Desulfobacula toluolica Tol2: one gene and its partner. The protein of the gene in region 2 interacts with the protein of the main gene of each other region in a pairwise test. Links are inferred from orthologs where the notes say so. Each region holds a gene or a part of one and is shown on either strand. Other genes may lie near its edges.

Region 1 (7,601 bases), 210 kb from region 2 along the record:
TTCCCGGGAATATATGACACATTCTTCAATTTTTCCAAGGTCTTTTTTCGCCTGATCCGGCATGTCAGGCAGTTTCAGTGCCAATTGCGCCAGCCCCAGTATATTACCCAATGGTTCGTTGAGTTCATGGGCAACCCCTGCGGAAAGCTGACCTATTGTTGCCAGCCTATCGGCATGAAGAAGTTGATGCTGAATGAGCTTTCTGTTTTCATCATCACGCTGCTTTATCACATAAAAGCTGATGATATTGGCAATCGCCTTGAGCAGGTTTCTTTCTTCAATCAAAAAAGGAATCTTTGATTCCAGACCCAGTCCAGGAGGGTAAAAAACTTCTATTGATCCTACAGCCTTGTTTTCAATTAAAATTTTTTCAGTCTGAAACACACTGGATTCAAAAAAATCCGGGGAAAGATATGTAGTGTCCTTAAAAGTGATACGGGCACAGGATTCTTTTGAATATTGCCATCCATGGGGGATTATACAAACGATTTTATCCAGTGCAACATCCATGTCGGTTTCCGACACCACACACTGGGCAACCCGGCACAGACAATTGAGTTCTCTTATTCTTTCTCCCTCACAACGGTGGCGTTTTTTATAAGCACAATAAAACTGTTCTAATTTTTCATTGCGTTGTTTGAGTTCTTTAATCTGCTGCTGCTGTTTTTCGAACCGAATATCAATGGGTTCCATTTAATTTTTCCCACTTATGATGTCGCTTCCACAGGTTCCATACCGGGAATTCCGGCATGGAACGTTAAGTGAAAAATAATCTATATTCGATAAAAGTCAATAACTGCAACGGGCAGACCTGGTCTTTCGCTCAGATTTGCCCGCAACAAAAAATGAAAGTCACTGTCTGGATTTTTGAAGACTTTCATATAAAAAATCAGGATAATCCCTGATCAAGAATAGCATCTGCCACACGCCGGAACCCGGCAACATTTGCACCAAATATATAATTGCCTTTTTTGTTGAATTCGCAGGATGTTTCATAACACTGGTCATGGATATGCTTCATTACCTGATGAAGTCGATTATCAACTTCCTCTTCCGTCCAATTCATAAAAGTGGCATTCTGTGCCATTTCAAAGCAGGAACAGGCCACCCCTCCTGCATTACATGCCTTTGCAGGTGCATACATGATATCTGATTTTTCCAAAAATTCCATACCCTCCAGGGTCACGGGCAGGTTGGCACCTTCTACAAGGCATTTTACATTGTTTTTAACCAGGGCCTTTGCATCATCAAGATCAAGTTCATTTTGTGTTGCACAGGGAAATGCAATATCACAAGGAATTACCCAGGGCCGCTGATCTTTATAAAAATCCACGTTAAACTTATCTGCATAATCTTTTACAACATCATTTCCGCTCAACCTCAGTTTCAGCATATAATCGACTTTTTCGCCGGTAATACCCTCGGGATCATGGATAAATCCGTCCGGTCCGGAAAGAGTAACCACTTTGCCGCCAAGCTCATTAACCTTTTTAACAACCCCCCACGCAACATTTCCAAAACCGGAAACCGTAACAGTCTTACCCTCAATATCATCTTCTACATTTTTCAGCAGTTCCTCGGCAAAATAAACTATGCCATACCCTGTAGCCTCGGGCCTTAAATAACTGCCGCCCCATGTAATGCCTTTGCCTGTCAAAACACCTTTAAAAGATTTGGTTATCCTGCGGTACATGCCGAAAAGATACCCGATTTCCCGTGTTCCCACACCGATATCACCGGCCGGGACATCAGTTGATGCACCAATATGCCGTGAAAGTTCCAACATGAAACTTTGGCAAAAATTCATGATTTCATTATCTGATTTGCCCCTTGGATTAAAATCAGATCCGCCTTTTCCACCGCCCAATAAAAGACCTGTTAATGCGTTTTTAAAAATCTGCTCAAATCCGAGACATTTGATAATGCTTTGGGTAACGGATGCATGGAATCTAAGGCCCCCCTTATAGGGCCCCAGTACATTGCTAAACTCGACACGATACCCGGTATTGACCTGAATCCGACCCTGGTCATCTTTCCATGGTACTCTGAAACTGATTGTCCGGTCCGGTTCGACCAGTTGTTCAAGAATCCGGTTGTTTTGATACTCCGGATTAGAGTCCAGCACCGGTGCAATGGATTTAAAAACTTCAGCCACAGATTGAATATATTCTTTTTCCCAGGGATATTTTTCCGTAAGCATTGCTAAAACAGACTTTGTATATGCATTCATGAATTTTTCCTATTTGTCTTTTTTAAAATTAATTACATGGTCATCTGTTTTTTTCAGACAACGGGTTTCACCATTTTTACAATATTTATTGCAATTGCAAATTCCATTCCAAACCGGTTTTATTGGATAATCAAACTTTTGAGTATCCTTGTCAATATCGGTTTTTGACTCCAACGGATCAAGACAGGAAAACTCCTCACAAAAAATAACAGGTCTTTTGTGATTCATGCAATAATTGCATTTTTCTGCATTTGAACAATTAATGCAAAGACCTGACAGTTGATTTTTCTCTGTCATAACACCTCCCTAATTTATCTTTAACATAAAAATAGCAATTAATATGCCAGACTCTGAAAAAATCATCAAAACCTCTAATATTACAAACAATTAATCTATAAACAAATCACAATCAATCCCTTTTAATGTATGGAAATTTTCCATAACCGGGAAATTTTCCATACTTTTCTGGCTTGAGGCAATGCTTCATATTTGCATATCATTGACACCCTTTTCCTGATTTAGTAAGTTAGCTGCCAAGTTTCTGGGAATGATACAGGAGATAAAATTTGAAGATTATTATCGTTGGTGCAGGGGAAGTCGGATATAACATTGCCGGCCGGCTTGCGTCTGAAAACAAGCAGGTTATTGTCATTGACAAGAACCCGGACGCTGTTCGGCGACTTTCCGAAAACCTTGATATACAGGTCATAACAGCATCAGGCAGCAATCCCAAAGTTCTCATTGATGCCGGTATCAATGAAACTGATATCCTTCTTGCGGTAACAGACCAGGATGAAACAAACCTTGTGGCCTGTCTGATAACCGACCTGATATCACCCACAACTAAAAAACTGGTAAGGCTCAGGGATGCTGATTTTGATTCCTATCATGAGCGCTTCAAAAAAGAGGCCCCCCATATTGATACTGTGATCAATCCTGAAATTGAGGTGGTCAATACCATCAGAAAGCTGATGGAAGTACCCGGCGCTGTTGATGTTGGTGATTTTGTTGACGGTCAGGTAAAATATATAGGGATCAGACTGGACAAAAATTCTCCTATGGCAGGAATCCGACTGATTGATTTTCCTGCTGAATTTGGTGAAGAAAGACCGTTGATTGCAGCCATCATAAGAGGCAACAAAGTTATCGTACCCAGAGGCGGAAACAAATTAGAACCCGGCGATCTTGTCTATTTTGTCTGTGAGACAATAAAGCTTGAAAAAACACTCAAGCTTTTTGGAAAAAAAATACAGCCCATTCAAAACGCCTTGATTATCGGTGGCGGACGAATCGGTGAACGACTTGCCAAACGTCTTGAACAAGACAATATTAAAACAAAAATCATTGAATCCGATATTAACCGGTGTCATTATCTGTCCGAACAAATGGATAAAACCGTTGTTCTGCATGGGGATGGGTCTGACCAGAAACTCTTTCTTGAAGAAAATGCAGGCCAAAGCGATGTAGTGGTATCTGTTACAGATGATGATGAAACCAATATACTTGTTTCCCTGCTGGCAAAAAACTTAGGTGTTCAAAATACGATCACCAGGATCGGAAAATCAAGTTATTCTCCCCTGCTTGCCACCATTGGCCTGGAAAAAGTTGTCAACCCGAGACTTTCAGCTGTCAGTTCCATCCTGCAGAATGTGAGAAAAGGAAAAGTTTTGTCTGATATTTCCATTTTTGGGGAACGAGGTGAATTTATCGAAGCCATTGCCCTTGAAACCTCGGATATCACGAACAAACCTTTAAAAAAAATATCCTTTCCCAAAGGTGCGCTTCTGGTATGTATCATCAGGGAAGGACAAATCATGATTCCGGCGGGAGACAGTTCTGTCAAGCCTGGCGACCGGATCATCATGTTTGCCGTAAAACATGCCGTAAAAAAACTTGAAAAACTTTTGACTGTTAAACTGGATTTCTTCTGATGCGCTGGCAGTTTATCGCAAGAATTATAGGTATTCTTCTTTTATTTTTGGGATTTTCCATGATCGTCCCGTTACTGGTGAGTTTGTATTATCATGACCTTGCCTTGAACGGTTTTCTTCGATCTATTGCTATTACCGTGGTGGCTGGACTTTTACTGATCCTTCTGTCAAAAAGCCATGCAACCGAGGATTATATAAACCAGAAAGAAGGAATGACCACCGTTGCCCTGGCCTGGACTGCCATCGGCCTTTTCGGTGCCCTGCCCTTTTATTTTAGCCCTGACTTTACAAATTTTACCGATGCCTTTTTCGAATCGGTTTCCGGGTTTACAACAACCGGATCATCGGTCATGATAAATATTGAAGGGGCAACTCAAAGCCTTCTTTTCTGGAGAAGTTTTATTCAATGGCTTGGCGGCATGGGAATTATTGTCCTATCTCTGGCCATACTCCCGTTCCTGGGGGTTGGGGGAATTCAATTGTACAAAGCGGAAGTCCCAAGTCCCGTACCTGACAAACTCACCCCGAGACTGAGTGACTCTGCAAAAATCTTATGGATCGTATATGCAGTCTTCACCTTGATTGAAATTATTTTTCTGCTGGGTGGCGGCATGTCGTTATTCGAGGCTTCCTGCCATGCGTTCACAACCCTTCCGACCGGCGGGTTTTCTCCTAAAAATGCATCCATTGCCCATTATGACAGTGCTTTTTTTGATTATGTCATTGTCATATTTATGGTGCTGGCAGGTATTAATTTTTCTCTTCATTATCAGATGCTCAGGGGTAAAACACTTGCTTTCTGGGAAGATACGGAATGCAGGTTTTTTCTTGGACTCACATTACTGTTAACCCTTTTAATAACCTGGGATATCTACGGCTCCGTCTATACATCCGTTAAAGATGCATTTCGGTTTTCAAGCTTTCAGGTGGTCTCCATCATTACAACAACAGGATTTGCAACAGCGGATTATGAAAAATTCCCGGGATTGAGCCAGGTGCTTTTATTTGTCTGCATGTTTATTGGTGCGTCTGCAGGCTCAACCGGCGGCGGTATGAAGTGCGCCAGGATTATTGCCTGTTTTAAATATTGTTACAGGGAATTGTTCAAGATTATACACCCGCGAAGCATCAGCCATGTAAAAATCAATAATACGGTTATCCCGGATGAAGTGATTCGAAGCATCATGGGATTTTTAGCTCTTTATATCGGTCTTTTTATTTTGTCCAGCATACTTCTTGCCTGCATGGGGATTGACATGATGACAGCATTTGGTGCGGTTGCCGCCTGCATAGGCAATATCGGCCCCGGCTTTGGAACCGTGGGACCAACTGAAAATTTTGCCCACCTGCCGGTAATGGGAAAATGGCTGCTTGCCTGGTGCATGCTGCTGGGCAGGCTGGAAATTTATACCGTTATCATCCTGTTTGTTCCCGAGTTCTGGAGAAAATAACCGAACAAATTCAAAATTATCTTTTTTTACATTTTTTTTACAACTTGTTTACACCACCGTGACAAATGAATAACTCAATGGGGGTATGGTGAACTTAACTCAAAGTTTGAGTGTCAAAATTCACCCGTTAAACAAGGAGAAACCCATGAAACAGATTATCAATAATTATTCCAAATGCATTATTATTGTAGCCATTATGCTCATAGGTTCCATGGCATGGGCAGGCTCACTGAAAAAAACAGAATTGGTTTGCCGCTTGAAAACAGACCGGGATATTTTTATTGCAGGAGAACCCCAGAATATTGTTTTAAAGGTCAGCCTGGATGCCCCGGCTGCACCGGCAGACATTTCGCGTCCTGCAGTGAATCTTGCCCTGGTGCTGGACAGGTCCGGCTCCATGAACGGCACAAAAATCGACCAGGCAAAAGCGGCTGCACTGGAGACCCTTAACCGGCTCGGCATGCAGGATATTTTTTCCCTGGTGACATACGACACCACCATCCAGACCATTGTACCGGCCCGTCATCCAAGCAGTGTGCAGGAAATCATCCATACCATCCGACAAATCAGGACAGGTGGCAGCACAGCCCTTTTTGGCGGCGTCAGCCAGGGAGCTGCGGAAATCCGAAAAAACCTTGAAAATGAATATGTCCACCGCATTGTCCTTTTATCCGACGGGCTTGCCAATGTGGGCCCAAGCACACCCGAGGATCTGGGCCGGATGGGAGCTGCCCTGATCAAGGAAAACATCTCCGTCACCACTGTTGGTGTTGGAGTGGACTACAATGAAGATCTCATGGCACGGCTCTCCCAGAAAAGTGACGGCAACACCTATTTTGTTGAGTCAGAATATGATCTGCCTGCCATCTTTGCAGCGGAGCTGGGAGATGTACTCAATGTGGTGGCGAAAAATGTAAAAGTCATTATCACCCTGTCCGATAATATTACGCCTGTGGGCATCATCGGTCGGGAAGGCAGGATAAGAGGCAACCGGATAGAGCTGTCCATGAACCAGCTCTATGGAGGCCAGGAAAAATATGCCCTGGTGGAAGTGAGACTGCCGGCATCCAAGTCTGGATCAAAACAAACTATTGCCAGGGCTGATGTATATTATGAAAATCCGTTCACCCAAAAACAGGCTCAATCCACAGGCACCAGCCAGGTCAAATTCAGCAACAACCCCAAACAAGTGGCTGAATCCGCGAATATTGATGTGGTTAGGGAGTATGAGCGTAACCTCAATGCCATGGCCCAGGAGAAAGCCATTGAGTTCTCCGACAAAGGACAAAAAAAAGAGGCTGTTGCAGAACTGAAAAAATCTGCAGTCAAGCTCAAAGCTGCTGGTGCAAGATACCAGGATGAAGAACTGCTTGAAGAAGCAAAAGCAATTGAAAACCAGGCCCGGCAAATAGAAGCCGAAGGAATGAGCAAAAAAAGCCGCAAGGTTCTGCGAACCCAATCCTTTCAAATGAAGAATCAACAGCTTTTAAAAAAAGAATAAACATGGTACTGGATTAACATGACAAGCAAACGGACCATTCTCTTCTTCTGGGCACTGTTTTTAGTGCCCACTTTGATTGTGGCCGGCCTGGCCTTCAAACTGCTGTTCCATGAACAAGAACGCCTTAACCGATTGGCTCTGAACACATTATCCAGTCAGGCGCAAACCATTGCCGACACCATTCATATAACAGCCCAGGCCGTTCAGGACAACATGGGACTGTCCCTGCTACAACTTGCCCCTGACCGGCTGTCAATGCAGCTCAAATTCTGGGAAGCCTCCAACCCTCTGGTTCGCAACTTTTTTGTGCTGCAAAATGACAAGGGGCTGGCATACCCTGTTCCTGGTATGGGGTCAACCCCGGAGGAGAGGCGGTTCATAGACAGATATGAGGCGCTGTTTTCCGGCAGACTTGCCTTTGATTATAATGATATGCCGTCCAAAGATGAGGCCGGGTTTTTTTTTGAAAAACCACTGGCACCTGTCCA
Region 2 (7,561 bases):
GCGGATTCCATGTGACATAGAAGAATTCACACTTAAGACAATTTCTTCTATAATTTTTTGACATGTAACACCTGAAGTTTGATAACTGATTTTAGATAAAATTTTAAAAAAAAAGCCGCGAACAACTATTGTTCGCGGCTTTTTATATTTTGTGGTGCCGAAGGGGAGATTTGAACTCCCACGGGTCGCCCCACACGCCCCTCAAGCGTGCGTGTCTACCAATTCCACCACTTCGGCATTTTTTATCCTAATATTTTATTCGGTCGTCTGTTCAACAGGTACTGTATTTCCCTTCATCACCGATGTCTCTGACTGATGGCCTGATAAATAAGCCAATGTCAGGGATGTTACCATAAAGATAATGGCAACGGCTGTTGTGATCTTAGTCAGGATGGTTGCAGGCCCTCCCGCGCCAAAAAGTGTCTGGCCGGCTCCGCCGCCAAGAGAAACTCCCATTTCCGCACCTTTTCCGCTTTGAAGCAATACAATCAGAATCAACAGGATGCAAACGCTAACATGTAATGTAACTACTAAAGTTGTCATAATTTATTAAATGTCATAATTTATAATGTTAATAAATATGTTTGCATCAAGGCTTGCTCCACCAACAAGAGCTCCGTCTACATCCTCAATACCCATTAACTCTTTTACATTCTCCGGTTTGACTGAACCACCATACACTATACGTGTTTGATCAGCAAAGTCCTTTGAAAATAATTTTTCAAGCAAAGAACGTAGGTACTGGTGAACTTTTTTAACCTGATCGACTGTGGCTGTCTTTCCAGTGCCAATAGCCCATACAGGTTCATAAGCAACAACTAAATCTTTTAGCTCATCAAGACCAAAGCCTTTTAACCCATCTGACACCTGTTTGTCAAGTGTCAAAAATGTTTTTTCTTTATTTCTTTGATTTTCCGATTCTCCAATACATAAAATCGGCTTCAGGCCGACTTCAATGGCAGCTTTAATTTTCTTGCATACCAAGGCATTGGTTTCACCGAAATACTGCCGTCTTTCGGAATGCCCGATTATGACATATTCCGCACCGGCAGCTTTTATCATATCTGCACTGACTTCACCGGTGAAAGCGCCTTGTTTTTCAAAATAAAGGTTTTGTGCCCCGATTTTTACCTTACTGCCTTCAAGGGATGCTGCAACCAGGGGCAGCGAAAGAAAGGTTGGTGCAATCATGACATCAATTTCTTGAACATTCGAACAAAGTTGTGTAAGTATCCTGGCTGTTTCTACAGCTTCCGGACCGGTTTTATACATTTTCCAGTTGCCGGCTATGAAAGGGGTTCTACTCATTATTTTGTGCCTCCGGATCAGTTATAAGGATTTTCCCACCATTACGGCCAGGTCAATCATTCTGTTGGAGTAACCAGCCTCATTATCATACCATGAATAAGTTTTTACCATGTTGCCGTTAATGACATCCGTACAACCGGCATCAACAATTGATGAAAGTGGATTTGAATTAAAATCAATTGAAACCAGGGGGATATTGCAATACCCCAATATGCCTTTAAGATGTTCTTTGGATGCTCTTTCCAAAGCCAGGTTTATATCTTCTTTTCCAAGGCCTGTTTTTTCAGTAATTACAACAAAATCCACCATGGAAACATTGGGGGTTGGTACACGTACAGACAAACCATTGAGCTTGCCGTCAAGTTCCGGAAGAACTAATGATACGGCTTTTGCAGCCCCGGTAGTTGTTGGAATCATTGAAAGGCCGGCAGCCCTTGCCCGTCTTAAATCTTTATGTGGAAAATCAAGAATACGCTGATCACCTGTGTACGAATGAATGGTTGTCATCATGCCTGAGATAATACCAAAGTTTTCAAGCAAAACCTTTGCAACCGGAGCAAGGCAATTGGTTGTACATGACGCATTTGAAATGATGTTATGGGATGCAGGATCATACATGTCATGGTTAACGCCCATCACGATTGTAATGTCAGGATTGCTTGCAGGCGCAGAAATGATAACTTTTTTAGCTCCTCCTACAAAATGTTTGGAAGCACCGTCACGATCTCGGAAAAACCCTGTGCATTCGCAGACAATATCCACATTTGTATCTTTCCATGGAATTTGTCCAGGATCTTTAAAGGACGTAACTTTGGTTGTTTTATTGTCAACAATAATTGAATCTTTGTTTGCATAAACCTTGGTTTTCAAGGCACCATGAACAGAGTCATATTCAAGCAGATGGGCTGTGGTTTTTGTGTCTGTAAGATCATTGACAGCCGTCACCTCCACATCTGGATTATTTAACGCTGCACGAAAGACCATCCTGCCGATTCTGCCAAATCCATTAATTCCTAATTTGATAGTCATTTTTCGTTCTCCTTTAAAATACCTGCTAAAAATATGGATAAGAAAAAAATTATGCCCTTTTTGTTCCCTTTAAAATCTCGCTGGCAAGGGATATGCTTTTTTTCCCATGTTCTATAAGGGATGAGGTTAATTTTTCCATATCCATCTTGGATCTTGATTTGACTGCTTTTAAGAGAATAGGAAGATTGACACCGGAAATGACTTCCACCCGTCCTTCTTCCAGGAAAGCATAACTTAAGTTTGAAGGCGTTCCTCCAAACATATCCGTAAAAATAATAACGCCATTGTCTGTTATGACTTTTGAAATTCCTTTTTTAATTTTTTTTCTTAAGCTATCCGGATCTTCAAGGATATTAATGGAAACGGAAAACAGGTTGTCCTGTTTGCTTCCTAAAATAAATTCAACAGTTTCAACAAGTGAACTTCCTAAATTTGCATGGGTGACTAAAAGTATGCCTGTCATGTTTCCTTTATGTCCCGGTCAATGTCTCTGTGGATCAGACCGGGATTAAGTCTTTTTTTAATTAAATGTTCATAAATACTTCTTGCAATGGCCACGCTTCTATGTCTGCCGCCTGTACATCCAACGGCAATCGTGAGATATGCCTTGTTTTCCATCTTGTATAAAGGAATTAAGTAATCAAGCAGGTTTAAATATTTTTCAAGAAAAATCCGGGTTTCATTTTGTGATAATACAAAATGTTTAACCGCTTCGGACTCTCCATCCTGGCTTTTAAGTTCCTTTATAAAATAGGGATTGGCCAAAAACCTCATGTCCATAACAAGATCGGCATCATTGGGAATCCCATATTTAAATCCAAATGAAATAATATTTATTTTTGTCAGACTGATGGATTTGTCCCCATCATGAATAAGGTCAAGGATTTGAGATTTCAGCTGATGAACATTCAAATGGGTCGTATCAATAATATGATGTGCCGTTTTTTTGATGGGTGCCATCATTCTTTTTTCCAGTTGAATATTGTCCAAAAGACTTTTTTCATTTGTCAGGGGATGTTGCCGCCTGGTTTGGCTGAATCTTTGTAACAGTTTGTTCTCAGCGGCTTCAAGGAATATGATCCGGGGTGTCATACTCAAATGATCCTCAATTGAGGCAATGCCTTGTGCATAATTTGATATGAAATTTTTACTTCTCATATCCATCACAAACGCCAGTCCCTTGATTTCAGGACTCTCTTTTAACGGCAGGTCCAGAAATTTAGGCAAAAGTTCTATGGGCATATTGTCGACACAATAAAACGAAGCATCTTCAAATGCTTGAACAGCCGTTGTTTTTCCGGACCCGGAAAGGCCGGTTATGATATAAAACTTTTGCATTTTACTTGATTATGACCTTCAGGTTGCTTGTTACCTTTAAATTATGTGTGACCCAAAGGTTAAAAGTCTTCATCCTGCTCCATAATGATATTGTAAATCTCATCAACGGATTCTGCGGTTAGCAGTCTTTGTTTAAAATGATCCATTTTTAAAAGTTTGGAAATCTGGGCCAATACTTTAAGATGATCACCGGTAGAGTTTTGTGTTGTCAATAACAGGAAAAAAATATGGACGGGTTTATTGTCAAGGGATTCATATTCAATCCCTTTTGGACTGAGTCCGAAACCGACAATAATTGATCCGACCGAATCAAGTTTTCCATGGGGAATTGCAATGCCGCCACCAATACCAGTGCTGCCTAACTGCTCTCTTTCCATGAGAACAGTGGCAATATCTTTGGCTGATGCATCTGTTGTTTGTGAAACTGCTGAGGCAAGTTCATCAATAGCCCCTTTTTTGTCACTGGCATTAAGGTTTGCAATAATAGAGTTTTTATTAAGAAGCCGGCTGATTCTCATTTAATGAATTATCCTATGGGCTGGATTAATCCCAGCTTACCGTTATTGTGTTTGTATAGAACATTGAGTTGCTCTGTCCTGGCATTGTTGAAAACAAAAAAAGATTGCTTTCCGGAATCTAATTCAATCACTGCGTCCTCAATATCCATGGGTTTAGTATCAACTGTTTCAATAATTATCGTGTCTACCATCTGGTCTGTCATAGGGTTGTCAAATGATTCTGCAGATAAATTCAATTGAGCAGATTCATTTTTAATGCTCTGTTTATTTCTTGACAGATGCTGTTTGACTTTTTCTTTGTGTTTTTTAATTTGGGGTTTTATTTTATCCATCAGTGCATCAATAGAGGAATACATACTTTCGGAATCTTCTTTGGCATGAATTTTTAATTTGTCGCAAGTAAGTGTGATTTCAGCTATATGTCTGATTTTTTCAACAGACAGCACAACATGTGCTTCAGCCGGGCTGTCCAGCATTTTATCAAATTTATCAAGTTTTTTTTGAACATAAGATTTTAAGGCAACAGATGTGTCAATTTTTTTAAAGGTAACGGTTGTTTGCATAAAAAAACCTCCTTAAAGCTGTTTGCGTTTATTAGAAGGAAGTATGTTCAGTACTTTCCTGTATTTAGCGACCGTTCTTCTGGCAATCTGGATATTTGAGCTTTGAAGAATGCTGGCTATTTTTTCATCACTTAAAGTACTTTCAGGGTTTTCGTTTTCTATAAGAAGTCTTATTCTTTCTTTTACACTTGCAGATGCCATGGATTCTCCGCCGGTTCGCTCGATTGAAGAGTTAAAAAAGTATTTTAACTCAAAAAGTCCCTGGGGGGTATAGGCATATTTATTGGTTGTCACCCGACTGATTGTTGATTCATGCATCTCAATATCTTCTGCTATATCTTTTAGAATCAGTGGTTTTAAATATGCAATCCCTTTTTCAAAAAATTCATTTTGAAATTTTAGAATGCTTTCCATTACAAGGTATATTGTTTTTTGACGCTGATGTATGCTTTTTATCAGCCAAGATGCAGACTGCATTTTTTCATTGAGGTAATTTTTTGTATCTTTTGATATTTTATGGCCGTTGGCAATGGCATTTTTATAAAATCTGTTGATTTTAAGCTTGGGAAGCCCATCATCATTCATTACAATTTTAAAACCATCCTCATGCTTATAGACATAGATATCAGGCGTGATATATGCAGGTTCTTCAGTGGAAAATTTTCGACCGGGTTTAGGTTCAAGATATTGAATGATTTTTACGGCTGCCCTGACATCATCAAGGGATATCTTCAATGCTTTGGCAATTTTTTTGCTGTTTCTGTTTTCAAGATTTTTCAGGTGGTTGTTTATGATTTCAGTTATGATGGGATTATCAATACCCAGTTGATGAACTTGAATCAGCAAGGTCTCACGAAGGTTTCTGGCACAAATACCGGGCGGATCAAAGGTCTGAAGTACTGAAAGCAGATCTTCAACAACTTCTATTTCAACACCGGAAGTCTCGGCAATTTCTTCAATATCACTGCAAAGATAGCCGTCCCTGTTCAGGTTCCCGATAATCATATGACCGATTTTTTCTTTTTCTTCACTGAGTCCATGGAGCATTAACTGCCACTGAAGATGGGCTTGCAGTGTCTTTTTTTCAGAAGTAAAAGCTTCATAATTCGGAGCCTCTGTATTTTCCGATTCCGTATAGACTCTTCCTGTAGAATTATATTCATTAATATAATTTTCCCAGTCTGTGTCAGACCTTACTTTTTCTTCAATGGTGACTTCTTTTAAAGGGGCCTCTTTTTCAGAGGAGGGGATTTCATTTTCCAGGGCAGTAATATTATTGTCAGATGGCTCTTCTGTACCGGCCTCTTCAAGAGCAGGGTTTTGTTCCATTTCCTGTTGAATCATCTCGGCAAGCTCAAGGCGCGACAGCTGGAGCAACTTGATAGCCTGCTGAAGTTGAGGCGTCATGACCAGTTGCTGAGTTAAGATTAAACTTTGTTGTAATCCAAGTTCCATAATTATAGTTTAAAATTTTCTCCCAAATAGATTTTTTTAGCTAATTTGCTTGAAATGATTTTATCAGGATTCCCCGATTCAATAACCTTGCCCCGGTTCATAATATATGCATTGTCACAAACTCCCAAGGTCTCTCTTACATTATGATCCGATATTAAAACGCCGATTCCTTTTTTAGTCAACTGATAAATTATTTGCTGGATATCAATGACCGCCAAAGGATCAATCCCTGCAAAAGGTTCATCCAGAAGTATAAACAATGGGTTTGTGGCAAGGACTCTTGAAATTTCAAGCCGCCGTCTTTCTCCTCCTGAAAGGGAACCGGCTTTTTGCCCGGCAAGATTTATAATGCCAAGCTCTTTCATCAGGCCCATGGTTTTTTGTTCAATATCAATGCCGTTTTGGGGCAACACTTCAAGTATGGCAGCAATATTTTGTTTTACCGTCAGCTTTTTAAAAATGCTTGATTCCTGAGGAAGATATCCGATTCCCTTTCTTGCTCTTATATACATTGGATATTGCGTAATATCATCATTATCAATCAAAACTTCACCCTGATCGGGTTTGACCAATCCAACCGACATGTAAAATGTAGTTGTTTTGCCCGCTCCGTTTGGCCCTAAAAGACCTGTTACTTCGCCTTGTTTCACTTTAAGGCTGACATGATCCACAACTTTTTTGCCGTTATAGATTTTTACAAGATTTTTTAATGCAAGTTGTGTCATTATTGTTTTTCAGTGATATTATCTTCAGGATTAAAAAGCGCTTCAACTCTTTTTTTACCGTCACTTTCCACGAGTACTTTATCTTGATTTCTGAAAAGAGTAATCTTTGTTCCGGTAACAAAACTTGAGCCTGTTATTAATTTAGGAGATTTGCCGGTTAGAACCAATATCCCTTCTTTGGTTGTATAGACAGCTTTGTCAGCAAATGCCTTTCGTTCTCCGGCAATGTATTTGACGTTTCCGGTCGAAATGATTTCTTTGATATTGTTTTGAGCATCCTTGTTTTTATTGTCATTCATAAAGTAAATTTGAATGGAATCAGCAAAAACAATAAAATCCGCTCTTGTGACTTTGACGTTACCGATAAATTCAATCATTGAGGTGTCTTTTTGTGCAATCATTTTATCGGATTCAACGCGAATAGGAGCTTCTTTGAAAGTATTTTGCGTTTGGGAGTGGGCAATTTTTATTTGCAATAGCCCTGTAAAGCAAAAAATAAAAAAAGGCACAAAAAAAAGGCATGTTGATTTATTGAATAACAAATTTTTCACTGAAATTTCCTTTAACATGCCCATTTAAAATTATCATATTATTATTGAGTTCCGTTTTCATTGAATCTGCTTCA

The links.
Region 1: the proteins of TOL2_RS11845 (region 2) and trkA interact in binary tests that used the Escherichia coli proteins (3 or more experiments, as listed by UniProt). The link is inferred for Desulfobacula toluolica Tol2 from one-to-one orthologs.

Annotation. Positions count from the first base shown.
Region 1 is NC_018645.1:2,772,626-2,780,226, forward strand. The notes cover bases 2,162-4,978. They hold trkA (Trk system potassium transporter TrkA), read left to right. Parts: upstream 2,162-2,796; coding sequence 2,797-4,161; downstream 4,162-4,978. Other genes in these bases: gdhA (NADP-specific glutamate dehydrogenase), read right to left, coding at 2,162-2,230; TOL2_RS12745 (hypothetical protein), read right to left, coding at 2,240-2,527; TOL2_RS12755 (TrkH family potassium uptake protein), read left to right, coding at 4,161-4,978. In the rest of the region: TOL2_RS12735 (sensor histidine kinase), read right to left, coding at 1-693; more of gdhA, read right to left, coding at 890-2,161; more of TOL2_RS12755, read left to right, coding at 4,979-5,612; TOL2_RS12760 (vWA domain-containing protein), read left to right, coding at 5,758-7,113; TOL2_RS23655 (sensor histidine kinase), read left to right, coding at 7,132-7,601. UniProt on the Escherichia coli protein: Part of the constitutive potassium transport systems TrkG and TrkH. May regulate the transport activity of TrkG and TrkH systems. Binds to NAD(+) and NADH.
Region 2 is NC_018645.1:2,564,282-2,571,842, reverse strand. The notes cover bases 2,465-5,241. They hold TOL2_RS11845 (PTS sugar transporter subunit IIA), read right to left. Parts: upstream 4,194-5,241; coding sequence 3,735-4,193; downstream 2,465-3,734. Other genes in these bases: rpoN (RNA polymerase factor sigma-54), read right to left, coding at 4,769-5,241; hpf (ribosome hibernation-promoting factor, HPF/YfiA family), read right to left, coding at 4,202-4,756; rapZ (RNase adapter RapZ), read right to left, coding at 2,797-3,675; TOL2_RS11855 (PTS sugar transporter subunit IIA), read right to left, coding at 2,465-2,800. Outside these bases: preprotein translocase subunit SecG, read right to left, coding at 256-543; tpiA (triose-phosphate isomerase), read right to left, coding at 550-1,308; gap (type I glyceraldehyde-3-phosphate dehydrogenase), read right to left, coding at 1,330-2,337; more of TOL2_RS11855, read right to left, coding at 2,387-2,464; more of rpoN, read right to left, coding at 5,242-6,211; lptB (LPS export ABC transporter ATP-binding protein), read right to left, coding at 6,214-6,936; TOL2_RS11825 (LptA/OstA family protein), read right to left, coding at 6,936-7,505; LPS export ABC transporter periplasmic protein LptC, read right to left, coding at 7,465-7,561. UniProt on the Escherichia coli protein: Seems to have a role in regulating nitrogen assimilation.